DNA from 2 places in the Halotolerantifilum yawarlongkerapense genome. Region 2 is predicted to be linked to the other one. Evidence: a T-box and tRNA genes for the amino acid it is inferred to sense, from the RefSeq annotation. Region 2 holds a T-box; the other holds one or more tRNA genes.
The links. The T-box of region 2 lies ahead of argS (arginine--tRNA ligase). A T-box ahead of a tRNA ligase gene usually reads a tRNA of that ligase, here a tRNA-Arg.
Positions count from the first base shown of each region.

Region 1: it has a tRNA-Arg gene. The T-box ahead of argS (arginine--tRNA ligase) is inferred to sense a tRNA for this amino acid. The anticodon was not compared.

Region 1 covers NZ_CP199719.1:1,362,425-1,376,977, forward strand. Annotated here, with positions in the region: gene tig (trigger factor) at 1-322, opposite strand, end outside; gene ACULM0_RS06625 (ATP-dependent helicase) at 469-2,484, shown strand; gene ACULM0_RS06630 (regulatory protein RecX) at 2,446-3,066, opposite strand; gene ACULM0_RS06635 (RtcB family protein) at 3,063-4,232, opposite strand; gene ACULM0_RS06640 (hypothetical protein) at 4,240-4,998, opposite strand; gene ACULM0_RS06645 (hypothetical protein) at 5,149-5,514, opposite strand; gene nfsA (oxygen-insensitive NADPH nitroreductase) at 5,599-6,324, opposite strand; gene ACULM0_RS06655 (pseudouridine synthase) at 6,326-7,021, opposite strand; gene ACULM0_RS06660 (GNAT family N-acetyltransferase) at 7,062-7,499, opposite strand; gene ACULM0_RS06665 (hypothetical protein) at 7,552-7,785, opposite strand; gene ACULM0_RS06670 (5' nucleotidase, NT5C type) at 7,754-8,383, opposite strand; gene ACULM0_RS06675 (mechanosensitive ion channel family protein) at 8,519-9,319, shown strand; gene ACULM0_RS06680 (ATP-binding protein) at 9,335-10,573, opposite strand; gene ACULM0_RS06685 (DUF2156 domain-containing protein) at 10,625-11,503, shown strand; tRNA gene ACULM0_RS06690 (tRNA-Arg) at 11,561-11,637, opposite strand; tRNA gene ACULM0_RS06695 (tRNA-Lys) at 11,641-11,716, opposite strand; tRNA gene ACULM0_RS06700 (tRNA-Gln) at 11,719-11,794, opposite strand; tRNA gene ACULM0_RS06705 (tRNA-His) at 11,806-11,881, opposite strand; tRNA gene ACULM0_RS06710 (tRNA-Arg) at 11,890-11,966, opposite strand; tRNA gene ACULM0_RS06715 (tRNA-Gly) at 11,981-12,054, opposite strand; tRNA gene ACULM0_RS06720 (tRNA-Pro) at 12,070-12,146, opposite strand; gene ACULM0_RS06725 (YfcE family phosphodiesterase) at 12,186-12,668, opposite strand; gene rph (ribonuclease PH) at 12,661-13,980, opposite strand; gene ACULM0_RS06735 (SpoIIE family protein phosphatase) at 13,992-14,553, opposite strand, start outside.
Region 2 covers NZ_CP199719.1:1,105,714-1,120,266, forward strand. Annotated here, with positions in the region: gene ACULM0_RS05405 (ABC transporter permease subunit) at 1-1,172, opposite strand, end outside; gene ACULM0_RS05410 (methyl-accepting chemotaxis protein) at 1,222-2,016, opposite strand; gene ACULM0_RS05415 (indolepyruvate oxidoreductase subunit beta) at 2,149-2,724, opposite strand; gene iorA (indolepyruvate ferredoxin oxidoreductase subunit alpha) at 2,727-4,508, opposite strand; gene ACULM0_RS05425 (bifunctional enoyl-CoA hydratase/phosphate acetyltransferase) at 4,519-5,424, opposite strand; gene ACULM0_RS05430 (tetratricopeptide repeat protein) at 5,527-6,651, opposite strand; gene ACULM0_RS05435 (NAD(+)/NADH kinase) at 6,652-7,470, opposite strand; gene ACULM0_RS05440 (hypothetical protein) at 7,486-8,238, opposite strand; gene ACULM0_RS05445 (B12-binding domain-containing radical SAM protein) at 8,253-9,962, opposite strand; gene ACULM0_RS05450 (hypothetical protein) at 10,076-10,585, shown strand; gene argS (arginine--tRNA ligase) at 10,624-12,321, opposite strand; T-box leader at 12,379-12,608, opposite strand; gene ACULM0_RS05460 (rhomboid family intramembrane serine protease) at 12,720-13,514, shown strand; gene ACULM0_RS05465 (2-thiouracil desulfurase family protein) at 13,558-13,974, opposite strand; gene ACULM0_RS05470 (endonuclease MutS2) at 13,978-14,553, opposite strand, start outside.

The DNA.
Region 1 (14,553 bases), 260 kb from region 2:
CTTCGATCACGACATTTTCACCTGTCTCCAGGCTCTTGATGTCAATCTCCGGACGATCGATGGGCTCTAGCTCGAGACCTTCGACCGCGTCACTGTAGAGCATGGGCAGCAGATCGTTCACAGCATCCTCGTAGAAGATGCCTTCGCCGTACTGTGCCTCGATGATCTTCCGCGGTGCTTTTCCCTTTCTGAAACCGGGAAGGTTGAAACGACCTCTGTTTGAGAGATAAGCTTTTTGAACCGCCTCAGCGAATTCATCCCACGTCACGGTCATTTCGATGGTTACATCATTGTTCTCTTTTTTCACAAGTTGAAAAGCCATAGTTAGCCTCCTAAAAAGATGTTAGATTATGGTGAACGGCACATTTCGTGCTATGATAGTACTATATCACTCTACTCATATTATCTCATTCAATACGAGATGTAAAGTCCTTTGTCAAGCGTAATGATACAGTTGGGAGCGATGATATGCCCTCTTTCGAAGCAAAACTAGCCGGTCAAACTACCATTCAGCTCAATGAAGACCAGAAAAGGTGTCTTGAGCACATCGATGGTCCGGCACTCACACTCGCGGTTCCGGGGAGCGGGAAAACCACCATGCTACTCTGCCGCACCTTATACCTCATCGAGGAACAACAGATTGATCCCAAGAAAATCCTGACGCTGAGCTTTACGAAAGCCTCCGCCAAGGACATGCTCACGCGGTACCTAGAAGAGTTCGGTGCTTTCTCTGGTCACGCGCTGACTTTTTCCACCTTTCACCGCTTCTGCTATGGTCTGCTCCGAAAATACTACGGTAAACATACCCTGATCGAGGGTGGGGGGCCGATACAAAAGACCCAGGTGCTCATCGGTCTCTACAAAAAAATCAACGGGGACACGATCAGCGAGGATCAACTCGAAGAGTTGATGTCCGTCATCGGATACCACTACAACGCTATGGTCCCGATAGAGCGACTCGATACCCAGATCAAGCACGTGGATCGCTTGATCCAATCCTACCGCGAGATCAAGCGCGAGAATCGATGGATTGATTTCGATGACATGCTGCTCTTCACACACAGCCTGCTGACCAACCGTCCGGAGATTGCAGACCAGTTATCAGAGCGTTATCACTACCTGCAGGTGGATGAGGCACAGGATATCAGCCGGCTGCAGCACGAGATACTGAGAATCCTCGCTGGGAAAAGACAAAATCTCTTTATGGTGGGAGACGAGGACCAGTCCATCTATGGTTTCAGGGGGGCCGATCCCGACTATCTCCTGCGCTTCCGCGAGATTTATCCCGGTGCCACGGTCTATTATCTCAGCACCAACTACCGCTCCAATCCCGAGATCATCGAGCTCTACGCCCAGTTGATCCAGAAAAACAGCTCGCGTTATGACAAGCAGATTCATGCGGGTCGTGATAGCGGGGGCTCAGTGGAGGCAAAAACCTTCGACCGCGATGTGGAGCTCGAGTCCCACTTGCTAAAAGCCTTCCAGAGGGAGGGGTCTCACCTGGTTCTCTATCGCAATCATCTCATGGGCTACCCCCTGGCCATGCGCCTCGAAAACGAGAACCTTCATTATTATATAAAGGACAAGGGAAAGAATCCCTTCTCCCACTGGATCACGCGGGATATCTTAGATTTTCTCCACCTTGCGCTCATGCCCGACGATCTGGAGATCTTCGAACGGATTGCCTTCAAGACCAATGGTTACATCTCCCATGCCTTCCTCGACTACCTACGTTCCAATGCCTTCGGCCAGACCGTCTTCGATAGCCTCTTGAAAAATCCCGCTCTCAAGAAAATGCAGCGGGAAACGCTCGTGGCACTAGAGGAGAATTTCTCAAGACTCGCAAAAGCGTCACCCGCCGAAGCCATGGAACTCATCAAGCACGATCTGGGTTATCTCGATTATGTCGACCGCTTCGCGTCCTATACGGGTGCTAAGAAGGATACTCTGATCCGACTGCTGGACCTCCTCGATCGCATGGCGGCTGAAGCGGACTCCACAGTGGACTTCATCGACCGGATCAAGCGCGAAGGGCAGCGTTTCCACCACAGGCAAGATCCCAGTGCACCGATCTGGCTCTCCACCATTCACGCTTCCAAGGGGCTTGAGGCCGACCATGTCTATGTCATCGGACTAGAAACGGATAGCTTTCCCAGCGAGCAGGCTGACTTAGAAGAGGAACGTAGACTCCTTTACGTGGCGCTGAGCCGTGCCCGCAACACCCTGGAGATTTTGCATGCCGATCTGATCACCGCCGCCGATCACTACTTGCGACGATCCAGTTTCTTCGAAGAAGTGCAGCAACTGCTGAACGCTAGGGATTTTAACACCCATATCAACGAAGGTCACGTCCACCACAAGCATTTTGGCGAGGGGAAAATCCTATCTGACGAGGGGCCTGTGATTACAGTCGCCTTTGGAGACGACGTGAAGAAGCTCTCGAAATCAGTCCTCATCGGACAGGGACTGCTCCTCGATCGGTAGCACCTCCCGGAGGACCGAACGGATATCGCCCGATTGAAAACCGCGGCGCATGAGGTAGGCGTAGAGCTTCCGGTATTTCTTTTCCCTCGCCTCTCCCCGGTAAGTCTCTGCCCGCTTTCTGGCCAAGGTGAGGAGGGTCCCATGTTCCTCTTCGGGTAAAAGGTGCTCGTAATCTTTTTCCCTCACCCCGCGCATCTTGAGCTCGTGGGCCAATCGCCTGGCTCCATAGCGGTGTCCCCGACCGTCGATGTAACTCTCGGCATAAGCCTCGTCGTCTAAGAAGTTGAGACGCAGGAGTTCCCCGACCACCCCCTCGATCACCCGCTCATCGACGCCCTCGGCCGCGAGTCGGTCGGACAGCTCCCTGGTCGTACGCATTTTATAACGCAGTAGAATGAGCGCCCTGTTGAGGGCGCGTTTTTTTTCCCTTTTGAACAGCTGTTCATAGGTGGGCGCATCCTTCTCCAGCTCAGCGAGGAGCGTCTCTGCCTTTCGTCCCTTCAGCGTGAGCGACAGTACCCCGCCTTCTTCGAACCTCAGGAGCAGGTGTTTTTCGTCACGTTCTATGATCTGCGGACTCATCCTTTGATCACCGCCATCGCCTCGAGTCTTTTGACGGGTACCACGAGGTCATTTTCTTGATCGAGCACATCATCGATGGGCTTATAAGCGTCAGGCGCTTCGTCGATGACCGCCCGTCGGTTGGGCGTCGAGAGTAACAGGTCACGTTCTCGCAACAGCTTTTCCAGTGCCACGTGCTTGAGCTGTTTCTTCGCCTGCTTTCTACTCAAAAGGCGCCCAGCACCATGTGAGGCCGAAGAAAAACTTTCGGCCGAACCCAATCCGCGCACCAGGTAGGACGCACGGCCCATGGCGCCGGGGATAATGACCGTTTCATCCTTCTCAGCCCGTAGGGCACCTTTTCTGTGTACCCACAACTGCTGCCCGTAATGCTCTTCCCGGGCCACGTAGTTGTGGTGCACATCCACCGCCTCGTCCGCATGAAAGGTTCCGAGAATTCCTTCTGCCACGTCCAGAATCTCCGCCATCATATGCGCTCGATTGGCCTTGGCAAAAGCCATGGCCCGGTGCATCCAGCTGATGTAGTCCCGCGACAAGGGGTCACTGAGCTCCAGGTAGGCCAGCTGCCAGGACACGCAATCGTGACCTTTCCGCTTTTCAATGGCCAGATCGTTGAAATACCGCGCCACGGTGTAGCCGAAGTGCCTGCTTCCGGAATGGACCATGAACCCCACCTTGCCCTGCTCATCCTGCTGGATCTCGATGAAATGATTGCCGCCTCCCAGCGTCCCCATTTGGTAGGCGGCCAGTTCCCACTCGCTGGCAAGAACCGGATGGTCCCCCGATACATTGGGGAACAACTGGGCATCCAACGTAAGGGGCCGATCCCGCTTTTCAAACCCCAGGGGAATACGCTCTAGGATCTGTTCAACGAGCGAATGTCGTTGGGCTTTTACCCGATCAACGGAAAGGTCCGTTTGTACGTAGCGCATGCCGCAACCGATGTCGACACCCACTGCATTCGGTACCACGATCTCTTCTGTGGCGACCACACCACCGATGGGCATGCCGAATCCCACGTGGGCATCGGGCATGAGGGCCACCCAGTGCCTGGCCGTGGGCAGTGCCGCCACGTGCTTCGCCTGTTTGAGACACGCCGAATCCACGGCCTTCGGTCCCTCGCTCCAGATTTTTATCGGTATGTTTTCTGTTTCCACCGTAAACATGATCGACCTACTTTCTCAGCGGTTTGTTCTCCACAATGATCTCGATCCAATCGATTTTAATATCGTGTCCCGTCCGTTGTCCGTAGGCATGCGTGAACAGACGCAGGTAGGGGGCCTCGATTGGTAAGCCCGTTACCTTGTATTCCTTGCCGTCCAAACGGTAGAGAATCGTTTGGGTCCTGGTGTCGATGATGAGCTCTTCTTCAAACCATTTATCAAAAATCGGTTCGATCACCGCATAGTTGTGATCGATTTCCCACGTGGGGGGAAGGACACGGAAAATATCCCGCCCGGGTCTTTCGGAGGATTCATCGTAATTGTGTACATACTCGACCAGTACCACGCCTTCACCGAAGGCGCTGGACCAGTTCTGATTGTCATGGACCACAGGCCGCAGGGTATCCTCGTGGGTCTCGAAGACTGCGAAACCGCCGGTAAAACGATCGTTGGCATAATGGACGTAGACCCGACGCCGGATGGTGATCACATCCTCTTCTCCCACGGGAATCGGTTCCGATAGAAGGAAAGGGCCGCGATCGGTCTCTCTCACCGGGAGAGAGAGCACATCGTTCGTGAGAACCGCCGCCTCGGGGATCGAACGCATCGTCTGCCACTCGCCAACAAACCATCGGTCGCGATCGACTCTCTCAAACTCATCCCGCTGATAATAATGGATTCCCGCCTCCGGTGGGTCCTGTAGCCTATAGAGATAGAACCCCCCTACGAGCACGACCAATAACAGCACGGCAAAAATTCTTCTGGTCATATCACATCTCCCCTATGAGAAAAGAGCCCCGGGTTACGGAGCTCTACACCTTACATGTAAGCGAAAAAGGCCATCGCCGATGCCACTGTGCTGAACAGCATCAGCCCAACAATCGTCAGGGCAATTATTTTTCGGTGTTTACCTGCCATGTTAGGAAACCCTCCCCTCGAGTAGCTCTGCAAGATCATCCGTCTTCACTTTGAAACTATAGGCCGGTCGCAACCAGCCGAGCCCCAATTGAAACGTCAGCATGATCTCATCGCGATTGACCCAATTCACCTGAAGGCGATTGAGAAAGCGCGTCAGCTTCTTTTTTTCTAACGTCGTATATAGGTGTTCGCGCAAGCGAACGATATCCAACATTTTCAGCGGTGTCGTACGCAGGTAACTAAAGGTCGCGTAGATGACCGTCTTTCGGATGATCTCAAAGTAACGATACTGTCGGTACAGTCCGTAGGCCTGTCGGCCGATGAAAATCATCAGGGTCCCGATGAATGCTATGAGAATCGTCTGCATGATCATCCCTCCTTAACCTTATGTTACACGAAGGATCGAAAGCTTTCAATCATTTCCCCAAAAATTCACAGCTCATTCACACACTTATCGCTCGAGCAGTCCCTGACGCTTCAAGAAAGCCCACATGTGCGGCCGCAGTTCATCGCTAAACTTCGCCACCATGTTCTGGCTGTAGCTCCGATCATCCCTTCCCTTCGATCGACGTTCGTAATAGCCACTCACCGTTTCATCGTAGCGGGCGATCTGATCGAGGTCCGGTTCGTAGTAGCGCTCTTCGAAAAGCACTGTGGGCAGGGGCAAGCGCGGTTTGATCTCAGGATCCTGTGCGGGTTTTCCCACGCACATACCAAAGATCGCAAAGGTCTGTTTGGGTAGGTGGAGTAGCGTGGCCACCTGTTCGGGATTGTTCCTGATCCCTCCGATGTAGACACCACCGTAGCCCTTGGACTCGAAGGCCAGCAGAACGTTCTGGGCAAAGAGGGCCGTGTCCACGGCCGCTGTGAGCAAGGACTCCACGTACCCGCCCTGGAAGGGCTCCCCTGCGGCTACGGTAATCTTCTCGATACGGTGCAGATCGGCTACGAAGATATAGAAGGCGGGGGCCTCCTCCACCCACCGCTGATCGCCCGTCAGCGAACGAAAGGCCTTGCGCTTCTCAGGATCCGTAATCGCGATCACGCTGTAGGGTTGCATATGGGTAGATGTCGATGCCAGCTGGGCAGCTGCAAAAACCTCTTCCACCACTTCGCTTGGGATCGGTTCCTTCTCAAATCGACGGATGGATCGGTGTGCTTTCATGATCTCGATCAATTCACTCCACTCCTATCTCTTTTTTCAATCGTTCCAACTGCTCGTGGGGGATGTGCTTCCACTTGCCACGGGGTAAATTCCCTAGTTCGAGGGATAAAATCCGCGTGCGTTCCAAGTGCACCACACGGTAGCCAAGGGCCTCGCACATCCGGCGAATCTGCCGGTTTAGCCCCTGTGTCAAAATGATCTCAAACTGTCGTACGTCGAGCTTCGTCACCTGACAGGGTTTTGTCACGGTGTCAAGTATCGGCACCCCTGAGGCCATTTCCTCTAAAAATTTTGGCGTGACCGATCGGTCTACTGTGACTTGGTAAACCTTCTCATGCTCATTTCGGCTCCGCAATAGTTCGTTCATGAACGCCCCATCGTTCGTCAGGATAATCAGACCCACAGAGGTCTTATCCAACCTGCCCACCGGGTAAACCCGCTCGTGGAAGTTGACGTAATCGATGATGTTATCGGGATCCTCTTTCGCTGTGGTGCAGATTACCCCCGCTGGCTTGTTAAGCATCAGGTAAAACTTCTCGGTGACAGGGTCGATCGGGTGTCCATCGATGGCCAGGAGATCGTTCTCCGAAATTCTCTGACCGAGCTCTGCGGTCTCGCCATTGACCGTCACACGTCCGGCTTCAATGCGTCGGTCAGCCTCTCTTCGGGAGCAGACCCCTCTATCGCTTAAATATTTATTGATTCTCATCGCTTTTCCTCCCAAGAAAACGAGGGGCGATGCCCCCCGTCTAAATTTCTATTTCCATCTCGATCCAGTCTGTACTTTCATCGGACTCGTGGAAACCCACGCGTTGAAAAGCACTGATGCTCCGCTCGTCATCTGGCGGAATCACCGTACGGATCGTACGACCAGCATACTCATAATGCTCGATCAAATACTCGAGGACAGTTTGCAGAAAATCGAAACCCAATCCCCGTCCCCTGAAGCTCGGGAGCAGGGCGCAGGTCATGCGCATCTTCTCATCTTCATCGAAACTCGCCTCGATGAAGCCCACGATCTTCTCATTGATCTTGGCTACGAAAAAATCGTTGTCCGCATCATTGATGAAAGTATCGAAGTCAATCCTCTCATTATCCTCATCATAACAAATGATTTCCTCTTGTGCTTCCTTTAAGAAGATATAATCAGCATATTGTTCATTGAACGGCTCAATACGAATTTCCATGGGTATCCTCCCCTTTGATGGCTTTATACCCCGCAGGAATTTTTGAAAAACATCAGAAATCGATTTTACATAGACCTCTCGCTTCTTCTTTGATTCGATCTTCATCGTAAAACTGCTCGTGGATGGTCACCAAGATCTCCTGCGCTTCGTGACGCTCGTCAAACTCCCTGGCCAATCGCTCTTGCAACAGGCTCGTTCCATCCGGTCGGATCCGCGCTACCTTTTCGACCTGGGCGAGTCCAAAGGTCTCGATTTCACGCGCCAGTCGGTCGGTCAACTTCATCACAGGACTTTACCTCCAGCGCACTTAGCAACTCTTTCCAGGAGGAGACACGCTCGCCTTCCCAGCCTCCATTGAACGATGTATCCTTGTACTTATAGAGAATCTTACGTCCCGCTCGCGTGCTGCGGAGGTTTTCCGGGTGATCATCGATAAAAATCGCCCCTTCTTCCATCATCGGAACACGCCCTTTTCCCACACCTTCTGAATTCTTGTTGATCAAAATGATGATTTCATCGATGAAGGGTAAATGTTCTTCGATCCACAACACCTTTCGGCTGGCGTTCTCGGGTGTCGCGGAGGTGCAGATCACGAGATTGTACCATCGGGATAAGCAGCGAAGGCCCGCTTGAGCATCGGGGTAAAAGGTCAGGTGCTCGAAAAAATCCTCCGTGCCAAAGGTCGCGGCGATTTCAGCAAAGCCGTCCTCGTAGTCGCGATGGATCAGGGGACATTGGCTGACGAATCCCCAGTCCACTACATCCTCCCCTTTGGCCAGGATGAAATCGGGATCGTCGGCATACCGTTCATTGTATATGTCGCAAACAGCTTGTTCAGCGTTCACGATCGTCGAGTCGAAATCTACATACAAGTCTTTCTTCACGTGCCACAACCTTTCAAAAATTCAATTGCTTCTTGATAGAGCCTACCAGAATAAGGGTATAGTGTAGTTGAACGCCGAGTGAATCGGCAAAATTTTTCGTTCTTTATCACTATCGAGGACAAAGGAGTGTTGACCATGTGGAACCTCAGCGTCATATTCAGCATGCTTTACGGATACCTATCAAAACTTGTCTTGGCTGCCATCGCACTGTACATAGGCTTGAGAATTGTGAAATGGGTCGAGAAGAAAATCGTAGAGGGTATGGAGAAAAAAGATGTTGAACTCTCCATTCGTTCTTTCGTCGCCTCTCTTGCCGGCTATGGCCTGAAGATCCTGCTCTTTCTCGCCATTGCCGGGATGCTAGGCTTCAATCTCACGACCTTTGCGGCGGTCCTCGCCGGTGCTTCCCTGGCCGTCGGTCTCGCCTTACAGGGTTCACTGTCGAACTTCGCCGGAGGCGTCTTGATCCTCCTCTTGAAACCCTTCCGCGTAGGCGACTTTATCGATGCCACGGGGTACATGGGCACCGTAGAGGATATCCATATTTTTTATACCCGTCTGGTGACCCCAGACAACACAACCGTCATTATTCCCAACGGTGATCTCTCGAACGCTAGCCTCAAGAACTTCTCGATGAAAGAGAAGCGCCGCCTGGAGATGAAGTTCGGGGTGGGCTACGAGGATGACATCAAGAAGGTCCAAAGCGTCCTGACGGATATCGTTCTATCGCACCCCCTGGTACTCAAGGATATCGAACCTTTCGTCCGCCTCTCGGAACATGGGGACAGCGCCATCATCTTCACCGTTCGCATCTGGACACAGGCGAGTGATTACTGGGCCGTGTACTTTGATATCATGGAAACCGTTAAGCTGAGATTCGACGAGGAGAACATCTCATTCCCCTTCCCACAAATGGATGTGCATCTCGATCAATAGTCAGGAGCGGGCAACTCACACCGGTGGGTTGCCTTTTTCTACCGGTAGGGTCAAAATGACGCGCCTGCCGTTCTGGTGGCCACCCGAGATCTCGAGATCTCCCCCGGCCTCTCGGATCAATGCCATGGGGATGGCATAGCTTCTCTTCAACGCCTCTCCGGGGGCCTCTCTCGATGGAAAGAGTTCCTCGGCGCTTGCGACACTCATCCCCCTGCCCGAATCCTGAATCGACAGGTAGATCTCTCCACCGCGCACCCTACCATCGATACGGATTTCTCCCTCTTCAGGACTCAGGCGGCTCTCGAGACTATCGAGGGATACCGCGAAAATCTCCAAAAACACGAGCGTCACACGATCGCTGCTCATGGCGACGGCCGGTAGCTCTTTCACACCCGAATCATGCACCGTGAAATCGCTCACGTAGGAGCCCGAGAGCAACAAGAGCGCGGACGTCATAGCAGCGCTCAGGGAGGCGCCTTCTCCGTCCACCTCATCATCGCTCCTGAGCTGATTGAGGGCCTGATTGATTTGTCTCAATTGACCAAGACCCGTTTCGGCTTCCGCCAGGACCTTTTTGATATCTTCACGAAGGAAATCTAGATCGTATCGTCTCCTGAGACTCTTGACCACGTTCAAACGGGGGAGCAAGTGCGGCTGTTCATCGAACCGAAGGTCTTTGATCAACAATTCATAAGCCTGCTGAAGGGTGACGACCTTCTTATAATAGGCTTCGATCGTCTCAAGATCACTGCGCAGGTAGGCCAGGGGGTGGGCCATGGCCAGCGAGAGGCTCTTGGCAAAGCTCCGAGAGCGAGTGAGCTGGTTCTGGATATAGCCCTTGCGGATCCCTTCCAGCACCGCTTGGTGCTCCTTCTCGATCGCATCGATCCGATCGAGGTACCGTGTGTCACGGGCGATCTCCTCTTCTATCGATCGTAACATCAGGCCGTAGTGACGTCCGCCCATGGGAAACAAGGTCAACTCCACCTGACGCCTTTCACCCTTTAAGTTCACGAGGGCCAGCTCCCCGGTCCATCGACCACCCGTTAGCCTCTCGGAAAGGTTCGAGCCGAAGAATCCACGAGACTTGACATCGAGCCAACGTTTCCAAGCGTGCCCCACGATCATGTTGCGGTGTGCACCGATCATCGTGCACAGGGCTTCGTTTGCAACCACAACGGTTCCCTTCTGGTTGAGGACCGCCTGGGGAACTGGAGATGCTTTTGCCAATTGTTCGAAAAGTTGATTGTCCATATATACCCCCCCTTCCCTTACTGATTTTCACACGAAAAAGGAGTGTCCAACATGAAACCCCTCACCCTCGATGACAGAGAACGACTACTGCCTTACTTCAGTGCTTTCGAGATGCTGGCCTCGGAACTGTCCTTCACCAACCTGTTCATGTGGCGACATAAGTATCACTTCCATTATACCACGGAGGATGGATACTTGTTCCTGATCCGACAAAAAGAGGACGGTAGCCGCTCCTTTTCCCAACCCATCGGCCCACGCGATAACCAGCAGGCCATGGTCCAAGCACTTCAGGCGATTCTCCAGCGCGAACAACAGCTTCAACTGCTGAAAGTTGACGCAGCATGCAAAGAGGTCATCGCGAGCCACTTTCCCAAGGCTCGTATCGAACCAAAGCGGGATGCCTTCGACTATCTCTATTCCTTTAGCGACCTACGGGACCTTGCGGGCAATGCCTACCACAAAAAGCGCAATCATATCAATCAGTTTCTCAAGCTCGACATCGATCACGAGATCGTCCCGCTCACGCGAGCCCACATCCCGGCGATCTTAAACTATTCCGATCGCTGGCTCGAGGACCATCCCAAGGGGCAGGATGAGGGTCTGATCTCCGAGAATCGTGCGATTCACGAGGCGCTCGACCACTTTGAAGACCTGTCCTTCACCGGCGCCGTTCTCTATGTGGAAAACGAGGTCAAGGCCTTCACCTTCGGCGAGCCTTTGAACACCGAGACACTGGTCATTCACATCGAGAAGGCCGACACCGATCTCCCCGGCCTCTATCCGATGATCAATCAACGCTTCCTCCAAATGCAGGAGTCTTCCTTTGAGCTGGTCAATCGAGAGCAGGATCTAGGTATACCGGGTCTGCGCCGTGCAAAGGAGTCCTACCATCCCGTAGGGTTTATCGAGAAGTTCACAATCCGCTTGTGAACGAAAAAAGAGAACATCGGTGGGTTCCCCATGGGAATCAACCGATGTTCTCTTTGATGGTGCACCTTGAGGGACTCGAACCCCCAACCAACTGGTTCGAAGCCAGCTACTCTATCCAATTGAGCTAAAGGTGCATATGGTGACCCATCCGCGACTCGAACGCGGGACACCCTGATTAAAAGTCAGATGCTCTACCAACTGAGCTAATGGGTCATTGGCTGGGGATACAGGACTCGAACCTGTGAATGACGGAGTCAAAGTCCGCTGCCTTACCGACTTGGCTAATCCCCAAAAAATAAAAATGGGGCGGCTGATGGGAGTTGAACCCACGAATGCAGGAGCCACAATCCTGTGTCTTAACCACTTGACGACAGCCGCCACGTATATGGCGCATCCGCAGGGACTCGAACCCCGAACCCCCGGCTTAGAAGGCCGGTGCTCTATCCAGTTGAGCTACGGATGCAATTGCCTATTCAATGGAGCGGATGAAGGGAATCGAACCCTCGTAACTGGCTTGGGAAGCCAGGGCTCTACCATTGAGCTACATCCGCGAAATAAACTAAAAATGGTCGGGGTGGCAGGATTTGAACCCGCGACCCTCTGGTCCCAAACCAGATGCGCTACCAAACTGCGCTACACCCCGAACTGACAAATACTATTATACATAACCAGGATAGTGCCGTCAATAGCTTTTTTTCGACTCTCTCAAGTCTATGAAATTGTGCGAAATATCAGCATTTTCAATGGTCAGAATACCGTAGGCCGGTCCCTTCCCATCTTTCGGCCGACACAAGCTCCCGGGGTTGAAAAACAAGATCCCATCTTCTTCTGTCGCCAATCGTTGGTGTGTGTGGCCGAAAACCACCACCGTGGCCCCCGCTTCCTTGGCCCTGAAGTACAAACCGGTCAACCCCGACTTCACATGATGGTGATGTCCATGGGTAATCAGGACACGGTGCTCACCGACCTCAAGAATCTTCTCCGCGTTGTCCTCGCTGTAGTCCACGTTCCCACACACTGCGTGGACTTCACCCGATAGATCGTCCACATCATCGAATCGATCGCCAGCATGAAACCAGAGATCGTAGTCCCCCGCCTGTTCTCTTACCCTCTCGATCAAAGACCGATCGCCATGGGTATCACTGGTTACAATAATTTTACGCATGGTCTTTCAGATACGCCTCCATTTGTCCCTGCAGCTTCTCCAGCGCACGGCCACGGTGGCTCATGCTGTTCTTTTCCTCTGCCGTCAGCTCGGCATAGGTTTTGTCTCGCTCCGGTAGATAGAAAAGGGGGTCGTAGCCGAAGCCAGCGTCTCCGCGTGGCTCGCGCAGAATGCGTCCCTCCACTTCACCCCTTGCTTGGAGGACATCACCATTTTCAAATACTACCGTGACCACGCTGACAAAAGTTGCCGAGCGATTGTCCTCCTCCACGTCTTCGAGCAGTTTCAACAGGTGGTCGTTGTTCCGCTCATCTGTTGCCCCTTCCCCTGAGAAGCGCGCTGAGTACACACCAGGAGCGCCGTCTAGGGCTGTCACCATCAGACCGGAATCATCGGCAATCGCCGTGCCGCCCGTTCGCGCATGGACCGCACGGGCTTTGATGAGAGAGTTCTCCTCAAAGGTGTCGCCATCTTCCACGATCTCCAGACCGCCGAGTCCGACCTCTGACATGCTCTTGAGATGAAAGGAGAAGTGCGAGAGAATCTCTTCGATCTCTCGGATCTTATGGGCGTTGCCCGAGGCCACGATTGCCTCGCGAATTCCCAGCGACTCTTTTTGCAAAGCGATCAATTCAAAGATGCCCTTCTCCGCATAGGCAATCATCTTGTCCATCTCGTCGCGCGAGAAGGGGCGCTCCTCACCGGTGCCCTGGAGCTCGATAAAGCGTCCGGCTTCAGTCATCACCACGTTCATGTCCACCAGTGCGTTGGCATCCTCTTCGTAACAAAGATCGAGGACCGGTTGCTCACGCCAGATACCCACGCTTGTCGCAGCGAGAAAGGTCATGTGGGGCATACGCGCGATATCGCCACGGGTCACCATGGTACTGAGGGCATCGTGAAGGGCCACGAAGGCGCCTGTGATCGACGCGGTACGCGTTCCACCATCCGCCTGGATGACGTCGCAGTCGATCCAAATCGTACGTTCCCCCAGTTGTGTGAGGTCCACCGTGCTCCGGAGCGCACGACCGATCAGCCGTTTGATCTCCTGGCTCCGCCCGTCCACACGACCCGAGGTCGCCGCACGGCGCTTTCTGATACCCGTTGAGCCGGGGATCATGTCGTACTCGGCCGTGATCCACCCTTGGCCGCTACCGCGCAAGAAACGCGGTACAGATGCCTCTACGGTCGCCGTGCAGATTACTTTCGTATCTCCCGTTTCGATCAACACGGAGCCGTCGGGGTGTTTTAAATAGGATCGGGTGATGTTCACGGGTCGAAGTGCATCGGGTGCACGCATATCTGGTCTCAAGGGTTTGCCTCCTAGGATTTCGTTGTTTCGTTAAACTTCAATGCCATCACGGCCACGTCATCGGTAAAATCGTCCACATTCGTGTGCCGTTTGTGATACAGGTGAAAATAGTAGAAGATCTTCTCGAGAAAATCCTCGAGAGATCGGTTGAACAGGTCGCGGTTTGCATCGGCGAAGGCCTCCACGAGGGTCCAGTGGGTAAAATCAGCCTGCTGCCCCACGCTGAAGAGGCCGTCGGTGTACAGAAGGATCCCGTCTCCCACAGCTAGTTCGAGGGTTTCTTGGTCGTAGTCACCATCGGGGTAGACACCGATCAGAGGTCCCCCTGCGGACGCTTCGATGACCCCCTCACCGCTACACTTGATGACCACGGGCGTCGGATGACCGGCATTGCAATAGCTCAGCCTGCCCTCCGTCATCTTTCCGACGAAGGCTGTGAACATGAGGTGCTGGTTGGCCAGTCCTTTTTCAAAGTAGGTTCCCACGTTACGGTTGATCTCTGCCACCAGTTCAGCCGGCGATTGTTCGGGATGGTCCAGGGCCTTCCGAAAGAGGATCTTGACCATGCTGGAC
Region 2 (14,553 bases):
GAACCCAGGATATCACTCGTTTTATCGAGAGGATGGTAGTAAATGGACAATCCGAAGGTCTCCGCGTAGCCGACCTTCTCGATCAGAATCGTTTTAGCAGCTTTCCGTCTTTCCTGTCGGGTTTCCAAATAGTTTGACAAGGGTCGATCGTTCACCATCATACCGTTCAAAAAAACGATCTCAATGCTCTCCTGGGGGAGCTCATCCTGGCCTGCTAGCTCCTCGGCTACCGTGAGCAGTAGCGCGCTAGAGGCGCCACCGTTCAAAGCGCCCTCGAAGTGCTCTGTTGTGTCGAGCCACCCTTGTCCATCCATCTCGGTAAGGATGCTCGTAACAATCTCGGGGTTCTCACCCTCGAAACGGGCGATGATGGAAGGTACCTCCGCGATGTGATAGGTGACGGGAATATCCACAGAGATGCCCTGGAGAATACCCAATTTCACCTCACCGAGTACCGTACCCGCCACATTACGCCTCACCGTGTCGTACTCGGGCAACGGGACATCGTAACCATTTTCCAGCAACCGGTCTCGCATCGACAGGGTGATCCGCCCCAGCAAAAGGTCTCCCGAGACTTTATCATCCAGTGATAACCACTTACGATCGAAACTCTCCACCTGCTGCTGTGTCCCTATCCACATCCCATCGGTGTAATACAACAAACCCTCTCCACCGTGCTCGGCCACCCACTCGACATAGGAAGGCGTAATGGTATTGAAATTGGCCACGACCACGCGGCCTTCGATCAATTCGGGATCAATCTCAGACATCTGGTCCTCGATGAAGAGCATCTCTCCCTCAAACTGCAGACCACCACCCCGTCCGTCGAGATAGATTTCAAAGTCTCGAAAAAGTTCGAACCGATTTTCCTTATCGGAAAAATGTCTCTTCTCACCATAAGTTGGAAAGATCATCTCGGTGTACTGTAGGTCATAGATCACGCCCGCCTCTTCCAGCGTTCGCGTGATATAGTCCACCGTCTCTTTACCGCCCGGTTCCAACCACGATCGTCCACCGAGTGAAGGGGACGTGAGCTTATCCAGATGATACATCGATCGTTCTTCCATAGGAAGATTTCTCTCGAAATGCTGGTCGTTCATCCTTGCGAACAACCAACCGATAAGGACCAACAACAACAGGGGTACGATCAATCGCTTCATGCGCTCCAACATAAGAACCCTCCAAAAAAATCCGGTGCGATGCACCGGATGACTTCACTCTTTAAGATGTTTTCGTCTCTTTCACGAGGCTGCTCACTTCAGCGTTTACCCTGCCGGTGATATCGGATTGCGTTGATGTGAGGTGGTTCAATCGATTGACTTCCTCGTCTATACTTCTCAACTCGCCCGCCAATTGGCCCAATATTTCACGGATTTCATCGGCGAAGGACTTCGAGTTATTCGCCAACTTTTGAATCTCCACAGCCACCACCGAGAAGCCTTTACCCGCTTCTCCCGCTCTCGCCGCTTCAATATTGGCATTCAGTCCCAAGATCTTCGTCTTTTGTGCGATTTTGTCTACGTACTGTATGATTTTATCCGATTCTTCAATGTAGGAGTTAGATTTTTCCGTCGTATCCAAGAGGATCTGGCTGATCTCCTCTAAGCTCGCCACGGATTCTTGGCTGCTCGCCATCAGGGCGTCGATTGCCTCTGATGTGGTCGTGATCGCCTCGAGCTGCCTGTTCATCTCCTCCATACGCCTCAAATCTTGATTGACCAGCATCATCAATAGATACGCACCTTGCGAATCGATGATCGTACAGTTTTCAAAATTCTCCCTGAGTAGTTTCATAACATTCTCACTGCCCGTGGCTTCAATGATCACATCTGTCTCCATACACTGGATCGAGAGAAAATCATCAGAATAGGGAATACCCAGCTCTTTCGCCAGCTGGATGCCGGGTGCATCGAAATTTCTGTCTATGATTCGATTCACCCGGATTTCTTCATGGTCCGTTAGGGAAGAGAGTAATGCACGACCACCATCACCCGCTCCAACGATTGCAATTCTCATCTTACGGTTGCCCCCTTAAGTAAAGAAAAAAGTAGTACACTCTATTACAGTCTATTCCATTTTAACATAATTAGACAGGCCAATACAAAAATTTAAGAAGCTCCCGATCTCTCGAGAGCTCCTCTCTGGTCATCAGACTTGCTGCATCCCTAACTCGAAGGCTTTGAGGTTGATTTCCACGTATTTATCCTTCACTACTGCTCTGAGCACAGACTCCCAATCGATGTCCGTTAAGCCCATGGCTTTCACGAGTGCACCCACCATGACGACGTTCATCGTCCGAATATTTCCAAGCCCCTTCGCGAGGTCGGCCGCATCCACAAGCGTGAGATCCACTTTCGATTCTAGCTCGTCGATGATGCCCTCAGGATAATCCACGGAGCCGGTCAGAATCGGAGCAGAAGGCATGCGATATTTATTGATGACCACTTTGCCATCGGGGCGTAAGTAGTCCATCCACTTGACCGTTTCCATTTCCTCGAAGGAAACCAGGATATCGGCTTGGCCAAGTCCGATAATCGGAGAGTAAACTTTCTCTCCAAACCGGACCTGAGTGGTTACAGAACCCCCACGCTGGGCCATACCGTGCACTTCACTCATCTTGACATCGTATCCAGCTTGAATCAATCCAGTGGAAAGAATCTTCGACGCTAAGATGATCCCCTGACCGCCGACACCGGATAAGAGCATATTCTTGATGTTAGCCATGATTACTCACCCACCTTTGCAATGGCATCGAAGGGACAAGCCTGTGCACACACGCTACAACCCACGCACAGCGTCTCGTCGATATGTGATTTCTTCGTTTCTTTATCAAAGCTGATCGCAGGACAACCCGTGCGGATACACATTTTGCAACCGCGACACTTTACTTCCTCCACCTGGTAAACCTTCGGCGTCAGATCGAACTCCTCGAAATCCTCTGTGGAGAATCGCTTCAGTGCACAGGGCCAGCGCGTGATGATCACCGAGGGACCTTCGCTGGCGAGGGCTTGGTCGAGGGCCTTGTTCGTCGCATCGAGATCGAGCGGATTCACCGATACGACGTGATCAATGCCAATAGCTTTCACCAGCTTCGGAATATCGATCTCTTTCACACGATCACCAGAAAGGGTATACCCTGTACCGGGGTTCTCCTGGTGGCCCGTCATGCCGGTAATCCTGTTATCCAAGATCACCGTCACGGTATTTCCACCGTTGTATGCCACGTCGATCAGCGAGTTCACGCCCGTATGGAAGAAGGTCGAGTCACCGATGACCGAGACCACTTTTTTATCTACCCCGTGACGCTCGAACGCTTTGGATGCCCCGTGACCCATGGAAATGGATGCACCCATACAAATCACGGTGTCCGTGGCGTTCAGCGGCTCTGCAGCACCCAGTGTGTAACAACCGATGTCGCCGGTGATCATAACATTTTTCTTCTTGCTCAGGGCGAAGAAGAAACCGCGGTGAGGACAACCCGCACATAAGGTCGGGGGTCTGCTGACAATTTTATCCTCATCAATCTGTACAATCTCGCGTTCCTCTTGGAGGAGTGATTTGGCCACGATATCAGGATTGAGCTCGCCGATGTTGGGGATCAACGCCTTACCCGTGCATGCGATGCCCGCCGCTTTCATCTGTTCTTCCATGAAAGGCTCGAGTTCTTCTACGACGTATAGTGTTTCCACTTCATCGGCGAAGGCCCTGATCTTGTCCATGGGCAGAGGATAGCTAAATCCGATCTTCAAGTAAGAAGCGCTGTCGCCAAAGACTTCCTTGGCATAGTTGTAGGCCACACCGTTTGTCACAATACCAATTTTCTTGTCGTTCCACTCGATGCGATTTAACGGTGTTTCGTTCGCGTACTTCTCTAAAGCGACCAATCGATCTTCTACAATGGGATGCAAGCGTCTTGCATTGGCCGGCGCGGATATGAATTTTTCTGGTTTTTTCTCATAAGGAACAATCGCTTTGTCCTCGCGTTCATCAAAACTCACGATCCCCTTTGAGTGACAGATACGAGTGGTCATGCGGAAGAGAACGGCTGTATCAAAGGTCTCGCTGATTTTGTAAGCTTCTTTGATAAAGTCCTTCGCTTCTTGCGAGTCGCTGGGCTCTACGCACGCAATTTTTGCGAACTTGGCGTAGTAACGGTTATCCTGCTCGTTTTGAGAACTGTGGCAACCGGGATCGTCGGCGCTAATGAGCACCAGTCCACCGGTCACGCCGGTGTAACCTAAGGTGAAGAGTGGATCTGCCGCCACGTTCACACCCACATGCTTCATCGCGGCCAAGGAACGAACGCCAGCAATCGACGCCCCGATGGCTGCTTCGAGAGCTACCTTTTCATTCGGAGCCCACTCTGAAACGATCTCTTCTTTATAGTGAATCACATTCTCCAGGATCTCCGTACTCGGTGTTCCTGGATATGCCGTTGCATAGGTCACCCCTGCCTCATAGGCACCACGGGCTACCGCTTCATTACCGGTCATAAATTCCTTTTTCACGATTCCACTCCTAACCTTCCTTGTGGGCCGCGATCATGCGTCCCAAAGCAATCGAGTAAAGCTTAGCACTAGCACTATCCGCACGCGATACCAAGACGATCGGTGCCTTAGCACCCATAACGATTCCAGCTGACTCTGCGCCAGCCATATAGGTCATCGATTTTCCGATGCCGTTGCCCATTTCAATGGTCGGAACCAATAAGAAATCCACATCGCCGGCGATTTGGCTCTTGAAATTCTTCGTCTCCGCCGCCTCTTTCGATACGGCCAGATCGAAGGCCAGAGGTCCCTCGACGATCCTGTCCTCCGCCCCTTGAAAGAACGATGCCAATTGGGCCGCGTCTACCGTCGCCTGCATCTTGTCCGAGACCTTTTCCTTGGCAGCCAGGCAAGCCACCTTCACGGGGTCTATGCCCAGTGCAGTTCCGACGATCACACCATTCTCCACAATCTGTTTCTTTTGTTCGAACGTTGGTGCGATGTTCATGCCCCCATCGGACAACAACAATAATTTATGGTAGGTTGGTACTTCGTAGATCATGACATGCGATAGCAGAGAAGATGTTCGAAGACCCTTTTCCTTATCGAGGACTGCCTTCATGAGGATTGAGGTGTCGATCAGCCCTTTCATGAGGAAGTCTGCTTTCCCCTCTCGGACGAGTTTCACGGCCTTTTCAGCTGATTCATCGAGCGATTCCGCCTCGTATACATCGTATGCCGAAAGGTCAATGTCCAGCTGCTCTGCCACGAGTGAAATAGCATCGATATCACCCACGAGCTTGGCCTCGATGATGCCTAAATCGCGGGCTTCCTCTACCGCTTCAAGTACATGGGCATCTTCCGCAGCTGCCACAGCGAGGACCATCTGATCCCCGGTTTGCGCGGCTTCGATCAATTGCTTCAGATCCTTAATCACGCGATCCCTCCTGTTAAAATATTTTAGTATACCTTCAACATTTTTCGTAACTCACCCTCATTGTACATGATTTCACAGGGGGGTGCAACAAAAAACACCGCCCTAATGGGCGATGTTCTCTTGTTTCACCTGTTGCAGCCAGGCGCGTGTGATCGGATCATCTTGGAGTTCCAAACTTTTTTCAAATAGAGATTGGGCGGTCCAGGGATCCTTCTCGTAGTAGGTGGCGATTCCCAGGTTGCAAAGCAACTCGTGATCGGTGGGGTTGAGCCCAACGGCCTCTTTGTACAGACGCTTGGCCTGTGTAAAGTCCCCAGTGGCCATGAAGCAAAGCCCCAGCTCATTCAAGGTTTCAAGATGGCCTGTGTTCAGGTCGAGCACTTTTTTCAACACCTTGATCGCGTCGTCAAAGCGCTCGAGCTGACGATAGGCCACCCCGATGAAAAAGTAGAGCTGCCACCAATCATCATGTCGGTCGGCAAGAGGCAATAGCAACTCGAGTCCTTCTTGCGCCCTTCCCGCGAGTACGAGCGAGGTCCCTTCTTCAAAATCTACCTGATGCTCTAACTTCGGCAGATGATCGAGAATCTCGTCGCGCATGGATTCGTTCAGATCTTCACTGGCCAGCGCAGCACGCCACGTTTTCTTCGCCCGTCCGAAGGATTTTTGATTGTAGTAGAGAAATCCCAGGTGAAAATCGATACCACCGAACTCCGGATAGAGCGTCGATAGATACTCGAAGGTCTGCAGGGCGAGCTTCTCAAAAAAGACTTTCTCCCCTTCCGCCGACAGATCGACCAACAAACGACCGATGTTATAATCCACATCGAGGGAAGGACCGTAGACCGATCGGTAACCTAAGAGGAAGAGCAGCGCATCACTGTAACGACCGGCAGTGGCCTCTTCAAGACCGGCGATCAAGAGCGCCTGTCGTTCCTCCTCATCCAATCGCACCAACAACGCGCGATAGCCTGCAGCCGCTTCGATCCCCGGGTCCATGGCCAGAACCCTCAGCATGTTGGAAAAGAGCTCATCACCGCCAAAAGCATCGATGTCTTCACCCATGACCGCCTCGGATACGGTTTTCACCGATACGGGTAAGGGGAGTTCCGGAGGAACCACGCCATCTTTTATCCGCACCTCCCGATCCTCACGCACCTGTACGAAGGCAAGGCGCTCCGCGTATGGTTTGAAGTACGATGAGAGTGCTTTTAGTAAAAAATCCATCTATCTCAGATACCTCCTGACATTCTTATCGATAATCTTTCGCTTGTAAAGATCGAAATAATCGTAGTGATCGGAGCGCAGCACTTTGATCTTTTCCTCGCAAGAGCAGATGTGCACTTCACGAATAAAATCATTGCTCATTTTACTTCCATCACAAGCCACGATGACCTCGCGAATATTGGCTTTCACTATCTTGAAATCCAAGGTTGTATCCTGTGGAACGATGAGGCTTGATTCCAGGGGACGATTGATGCTGTTGTCGTTGGGATGAATCGGTGTGATTTGAAACACATCGAGATCCGAATGCATCACGGCACCACCGGCCCAGATCGCGTAACCTGTGGCCCCAATCGGTGTCGAGACGATAAAACCATCTCCTGTGAAGTAATTGAACGCCTTATCGTTGATGAACATCTTCACTTCCATCAGCTTGGGCTCGAGATGCTTGATCACGATTTCATTGAAGGCAAAGTCCTCGATTACTTTTCCGCGGACCGTCTTTGATTTCACCTTGAGCAGTGGATAAGAGACCACGCGGTAGTTACCGTTCTCCAGAATGTCCATGAGTTCTTCCAGATGATCCGTCATGATGCTCGGTAGAAATCCCAGGGAACCCGTATCGACGCCAATAAAGGGTAATCCCATGGAGCGATACCGTCGGATGGCACTGAGCATCGTGCCATCTCCACCGATTACCACGATCAGGTCGGGATTCTTTCGGGTCAATTGTATCCCGCGTTCTTTGAACAATGTCAGGAGACGGTCTTTCACTTTCAAACTGTACTTCTTGTTGTTGTGGTGGAGTAAAACTCGTTTCATCAGATCGCCTCCTTTCTAAGAAAAATACCTGGAGAACTCTCTTTTCCTACGTGAGGAAGTCGCTAGTTCCCGGAACAAAAAAGCTCTGTAGATCATCAGCACAGCTACGAAGCCCTGTAAGATCAATGATTGAACCAGTAGATAAAGGTAATAACCACCCACGGGAATCTGCCAGACGATCGGCAAGACCCACAGGGCAATCAAGCGGTAAACTGCAAAAATGACCGCCCCGAAGAGGACGTTCGGGATCAACCAATTGAACCAATCGGTTTTGATAAATTGGAAACTAAAGACCACGCTATCCCATTCCGAATAATACTTCTGATAGATGACTTCCGGAAGTGGGTTTAAAAAGAGGATCAATAGCAGGTTTGCTAAGGGGATGAGGTAACCGAACAAGGGGTGGATGAAAGTAAGGGGTCTAGCCAGAATATTCAATCCAAAATTGAAAACAAAGACCATGAAAGCCATGATGTAGACCTTCCTGAGGTAGACGGTAAACCCGGCCTTGAAATCGTCGAAGTCAAAGCTCCCCCGCATGAGGATGCGGTCGATGAGATGCAGGTAATTCGAAATTATCGCAGCCTGCATCAAGTAGAGTAGGATTCCCCCGAGGAAAGACAGGGAGAGCGCCACACGCCCGACGATCAAAGCGACCAAAAGATAGGGCATGCCAACGAGGAGAATCGTCAGATTCTTGCGGAAGGCGGTGAGCGCCTTCGGAATAACTTTTCTATTGACAATCAGCAGATCGCTGAGGTAGGACATATATTTTCAACTCCTCACAGAACAATGGGATGCATGGGGTGTCTACCCAGATAATCGGCTCGACTCCTGTCCACCAGATAATCGACAGCCGTTTCCCCCGGTAAGGGTGGCTGTTCGAAATGAACGAAAACCACTTGCTTCATCGCCTTCTTATCACTCACACCGGACAGGTGGGGCAAGTATCTCTGCCGATGGACAGGATCATTCAGAAACTGATAGCAACGGTTCTGGTAATCTGCGGGCTCTTCTCGCTCGAAGAGCTGCTGGATACCGCGGTAACCAGAAGCCTGCGCATCATAGATCAAGGTCTCCTGGAGGGATGCCTTCTTTGTACCACCCACGCGGTGGATGAAATCCCAAAGCAAACGGCTCTTTTCCGCTTGGCCCAGTGATCGGGAAAGCGCACCGACATCTTGTAGATACCCGCGATAATCCAGTAGAAACCGAGACCAGCTGTTTCCGTACAACGATCGGGTCAACCTTAGAAGGGTCTGTCGGAAGAGCCCGGTGTTGTAAAAACCATCGATCACATGTTCGATATCCGAAAGAACTCCCATCTCCTCATAAGTTAGCCATTTGCTTTGAAGCACCTGGTATGGCGGTTGCAAAGCCGCAATATACCCATAGCGGTCCGCATCCTCGCGAAGAGCAGTACCCCGTATCAATTTCAAGAATCCAAGCTGCATCATATGGGGTTCGAGGGACATCACATCGTCGATGGAGCATAGGAATCGATCGAAGGTTTCTTCAGGTAACCCTGCGATCAGATCGAGATGCACATGGTGTCTATCCAGATCGATCAGCGCTTCGATCGCAGGCTTCATCTGTTCGAAAGGCATCGGGCGGTTGACCGCCTCGAGGGTGGGCCCATGCGTGCTCTGGATACCGATTTCAAACTGAAAGAGTCCCTGACGAGCGGAGGCTAGGATCTCGAGCATCTCTTGGTCGAGCAAATGGGCGGTCATCTCAAAATGAAAATTCGTCTTCCCCCGATCGATCGATACCAGATATGCCATGATTTCCTTGGCTCGTTCTGCACGCACATTGAAGGTGCGATCCACACATTTGACCTGCTTGACCCCGGCCTTAACAAAGGTCAAGAAGTCCTCCTTCACGCGCTCTAACGACGAGAAACGAACCCCCCTTGTCGTAGATGAGAGGCAGTAGCTACAATGATAAGGACACCCGCGGCTGGTCTCATAATACAGGATCCTGTTCTTATACTGTTTCAGATCACCATAAGGCATAGTCTCAAAATCTTTGGGAGGGAGAGGAGGCGCCTGTCCCTGGTCTTTGATGTGATCACCGTCTCGATAGACCAAACCGGGGATCGTGGCGTAAGGCTTGCCACAGGCCAGTTCAACGAGGGCCTTTTCCCCCTCTCCAGCGATAATGCAGTCGACGAAAGACTTCGTTTCAAGCAAGGCCCTGGCGCCAAAACTGACCTCCGGTCCACCGAGCAGAATGCCACCATCAGGCCGCAACCGCTTCAATTCTTCAGCGAGCAAAAGCGTTTCCTCGCGATTCCAGATATAAGTGGAAAAGGCCACCAGATCAGCGTTAGATTCGTAAAGTGTTCTCAAAATAGCATAGACGTCACCATTGATCGACCATTCTCCTACTGAAACACGCACCTTCGCATGACGCAGGGCAGCGGCCAGCTGGTGGATGGCCAGACTCGTGTGGGTGAACCGGCTATTGAGTGTGACGAGGTAAACGTGCACGTTGCCCCTCCTTCCTCCAAAAAAGCTTCTCACCTATTATAACATAGATGTTCAGCGGTTTCCCCCCGCTTTCTTATGGTACAATAGGGGCATAAGAAGGGAGGCGCCAAACGATGGCCATCATGTCTTCACGATTGATTCGACACGAGATTTGCAAAGATGAGTTGAAAGCAATGGGTGCGAACATGCTCGACATCCAGGGCATCATGTACTACGTCAAGTTCAACCTCGAAGGTCACCCCATCTCCTATATGTACCACCTCAAAGAGGATAATACCTTCTACATGGAGCGGATCAAACCCTACACGATGCCACTTGGAGATTACGATAACGAGGAAGATATCGTCGATGTCATCCGCATTGATATCGATCAGTTCCGCAACGCGATGCATTCAAAGAACTTCGAACGGTTCATCACCATCGACGATCATATATCAACCCTCGTTCGCCTCTTTGAGGACCTGTTCCTCTATTACAACATCGATAAACAGGACCTCGATCAACTGGATGGTCGCGTGAACGCTGTGCTTGAAACCATTCTGACGATCATGGAAAAATCCAATCGCGTGTACAAGAAGAAGGATCCCGACGTCCTCAGGGAGCAGTTCGACTTCGATCGCTAATGAAAAAAAATCCCCCCTCATCGAGGGGGGATTTCCTATTACATTTCTTCTGGTGCTCCGAGGCTGATGAGGTACAGACCGTTTTTGATTGTCTGACCTGCCGCTTTGACTAGAGCCAAGCGCGCTTTTCTCAGCTCAGCATCCTCCACTAGGATCGCGTTGTCATGGTAAAACTTGTTGAAAGCTTTGGCAAGATCCGAAATATGACGCGTGACCAGTGAAGGCTCATACTTCCGCGAAGCATCCACGATCACCTCGGGATACTTGGCAATCAATCGAACGACCTCTAACGAAGCTTCATCGTCAAGTAACTGGTAATCAGCTCCTGTGAGATCATAGCCTCCGGCTTTTTTCAAAACGCTCTGGCTTCTTGCGTAGGTGTACTGCACATAAGGACCCGAATCCCCTTCAAAAGTAAGGGTGCTATCCCAGCTGAAGGTGTAATCCTTGATGCGGTTATTCGACAGTTCCTGGAAGACCACAGCGCCGATACCCACCTGCTTGGCTACTTCTTCTTTGTTCTCGAGGTTCGGATTCTTTTCCTCGATGATCTCTTTCGTCTTTTCGACGGCCTTGTTTAGCACATCCTCAAGGAAGACCACGCGTCCGCGCCGCGTTGAAAGCGATCCTTCTTCGAGCGCTACCATGCCGAAGTCTACGTGAGTACAATCGTTATACCACTCGTACCCCATCAACTCAACAATTTTAAACCACTGTTGGAAGTGGAGTCGTTGCTGGCTACCCACAACGTAGATGTTCTTATCAAAATCGTAGTGCTTTTTTCGGTAGATAGCCGCGGCAATATCACGTGTGATATACAGTGTGGACCCATCGGATTTCGTCACGAGAGCCGGTGGCATCCCGTAGGGCTCGAGATCAACGATCTCCGCACCATCGGATTTCTTCAAGATATTCTTCTCTCGCAGTTCGGTGAGCACTTCTGGCATTTTATCGGAATAGAATGACTCGCCTGCAAAGGAGTCGAAGTGTACACCCAGCATCTTGTACACACGATTGAACTCCATCAGGCTCACGTCTTTGATCCACTTCCACAGCTCGTAGGCTTCCTGGTCACCCTGCTCGAGTTTGAAAAACCATGCGCGCGCCTCGTTGTCCATCTCCGGGTTCTTCTCGGCCTCTTCGTGGAACCGCACATAGAGTTTCAGTAGTTCGGGAATCGGATTCTTCTCGATGGTCTCCCGATCTCCCCAGAGCTTGAAAGCTACAATTAATTTCCCGAACTGCGTCCCGTAATCGCCCAGATGATTGATGGCCACTGTATCGTACCCCAGAGCCTGATGGATTCTGTAGAGAGAATTTCCGATCATCGTGCTCCGAATATGACCCATGTGGAAAGGTTTCGCAATATTGGTTGAGGAAAACTCAACGATCACCGTTTGTCCTTTTCCAAGATCCGATTGCCCGTAAGCTTCCCCCGCCTCATTCACCGTCTCCAGTACGGATTTTGCAAAAGTACCAGGGTCAATTTTAAAGTTCAGGTACCCGCCCGCAGCCTCCACAGTGGAGAAAAGTGCATGGTCCTTGAAATGATCAGCCAGGGACTCTGCGATCAACTGGGGACTTTTCCTGAAGACTTTGGCCAGGCGGAAACAGGGAAATGCAAAATCACCCAGATGGGCATACTTGGGATACTCGATGGCCACTTCAATTTCCGCGGCTGTCATCGTTTCAATATGGGGTGCTAGTCCCTTTGCAATTTCTTCCTTAAATTGAATCATGATTTACCTCCTCGTGTCTCTCAAAAAGTCAAAAAATCCCCTACCCCCCTCGGGATAAGAGACGAAAACCGTTGGGTTTCGCGGTACCACTCTTCTTGGCGATCAAACCTGACCGCCCGCTTGATGTCCCGTAAGGGTGGACTACCCGTGGGCCTACTGTCATCTTCTTTCGGCCACACGTCTCCGGGGTGCGTTTCGCGAAGCAAAATCCCCTGGGCTCCCACCAATCCCCAGGTCGCTAAACGAGATCCTTTGCTAGCTACTCTCCCCTTCATCGACACTTTTTCGATGCGTCAAGTTTACCATATTCCGGTGACCTTGACAAGCGCTGAGGAAAGCGTTGGGTTTCCCCCGAAGATGGTTTATAATAAAAGGATAAAGGGGAATCGAAGATCATGAGAAAACAAATATCACTCGTTAAGATACTCATCGGCATCAATATCACGCTCTATGTGGTCACGGTCCTCCTCGGTGGTCCCACCTTGGAGAATCTCATCTTACTCGGTGCAAAGTTCAACCTGCGCATCGCCGACGGGGAATACTACCGGCTGTTGACCAGCATGTTTCTACACGCCAACATCTACCATTTGCTATTTAACAACCTTGCCCTCTATGTCCTCGGACAAGATATCGAGCGCATCTACGGCAAGGGGCGCTTCCTGATTATCTACATGTCAGCCGGTCTTTTCGGAAGCCTCGGGAGTTACCTTTTTAACCCCAGCATCGCCATCGGAGCGAGCGGCGCGATCTTTGGCCTGCTCGGTGCCAACCTCTACCTCTACCATCTCAATAAGGATGCCTACCGCCGCATCTACGGCAACCAGATGATCGTACTCCTCGGCATCAACGTGGCCTTCGGTTTCATGATGCCCCAGATCGACAACTACGCTCACCTCGCCGGACTCTTCGGTGGCTACGCCTGCGCCTGGGCGACGGGAATCCAATTCGAACGTAGGAACGTGAAGATCCGACCCTTTCTGCGCGTGGTCTTGCCCCTCTTTTTCGCCGCCGCTCTTTTCTTCGGCACACAGCTTTACATCGACAGTTTTTCCTACTATTTCGAGTCCGGTATCGATGCCATCCGGCAGAATGATCTCCGGGCAGCACAAGAGTCCTTTGAAAAGGCAAGAGAGCTCAAGCCCGATGACCCGGATCTACTCGAGATCTTACAGTATTTCGAATCCAACTGATCGCAAAAAGGATGGTCCCTCCAACTGGGGGACCATCCTTTTTTTACTTGAGATCTTCTTCCGAAATCACACGGAGACCCGCCTTCATGAGTAGGGCGGCTGTTTTGCCAGGACCCAACACACTCTGGCCGCTGAAAGTACCATCGTACCTCCGGTGCACGCCACAGGAGGGGCTGCCTTCTTTTAAAAGCGCACTATGGGCCCCAACGCGCTTAGCAATGCGCAGTGATCGAACAGCTCCAAGATCGAATGCAGCTGTAACGTCTTCACCTACGGTATTCCTCACACGGTCTCCTGAGATTTCAGCGGGTTGCCTCGGTGTATCGAGCCCGCCCAAGACCTCTGGACAAAGGGCCACGAAGGGTTTTTCTGCCAAGAAAACCTGTACAGAAGCATCGGTTTTTCGCTTGCCATCATAACGACAGGGAATGCCGACGAGACAGGCGCTCACCAACCACATGGCTTACTCCTTCAGCGTGACCACCGTCACACCGGTGCCACCCTCGTTGTACTTCCCATCTCTGAACTCAGCAATCTGCCCGTGACGTTTCACATACTCTTGAACACCTTTTCGGAGGGCACCCGTTCCCTTTCCGTGGATGATGCGAAGCTCCTTGAGGTTCGAGAGCGATGCCTCATCGATAAATTTATCCAATCGCATCCTGGCCTCTTCCAGATCATCTCCGCGCAGATCTATCTCTGTACTCGCCGAACGCCCAACACCGCTGAACCTCCGGCTGGCCTGCGGTTGGGCGGGCTTCGTCTTCTTGCCGATGACCTCGATCTTGTTGAGGGGGACCATCATTTTCATGACGCCCATTTGCACCTGTACCTCATCGGCGTGCTCATCCGCACGGAGGACTTCGCCCTCCTGCCCGAGATGAAGCACCTTCACGCGGTCGCCCACCGCGACGCGCTCAGGCGGCGCTTCGTTCACGACCTCACGATCGAAAACTGTTTCCGTGACTTCACCGAGCTCTTCTCTCAAACGGCTTTTCGCCTGATCGAGTTGATGCTGGTCGACTTTGGCCGTCGATTC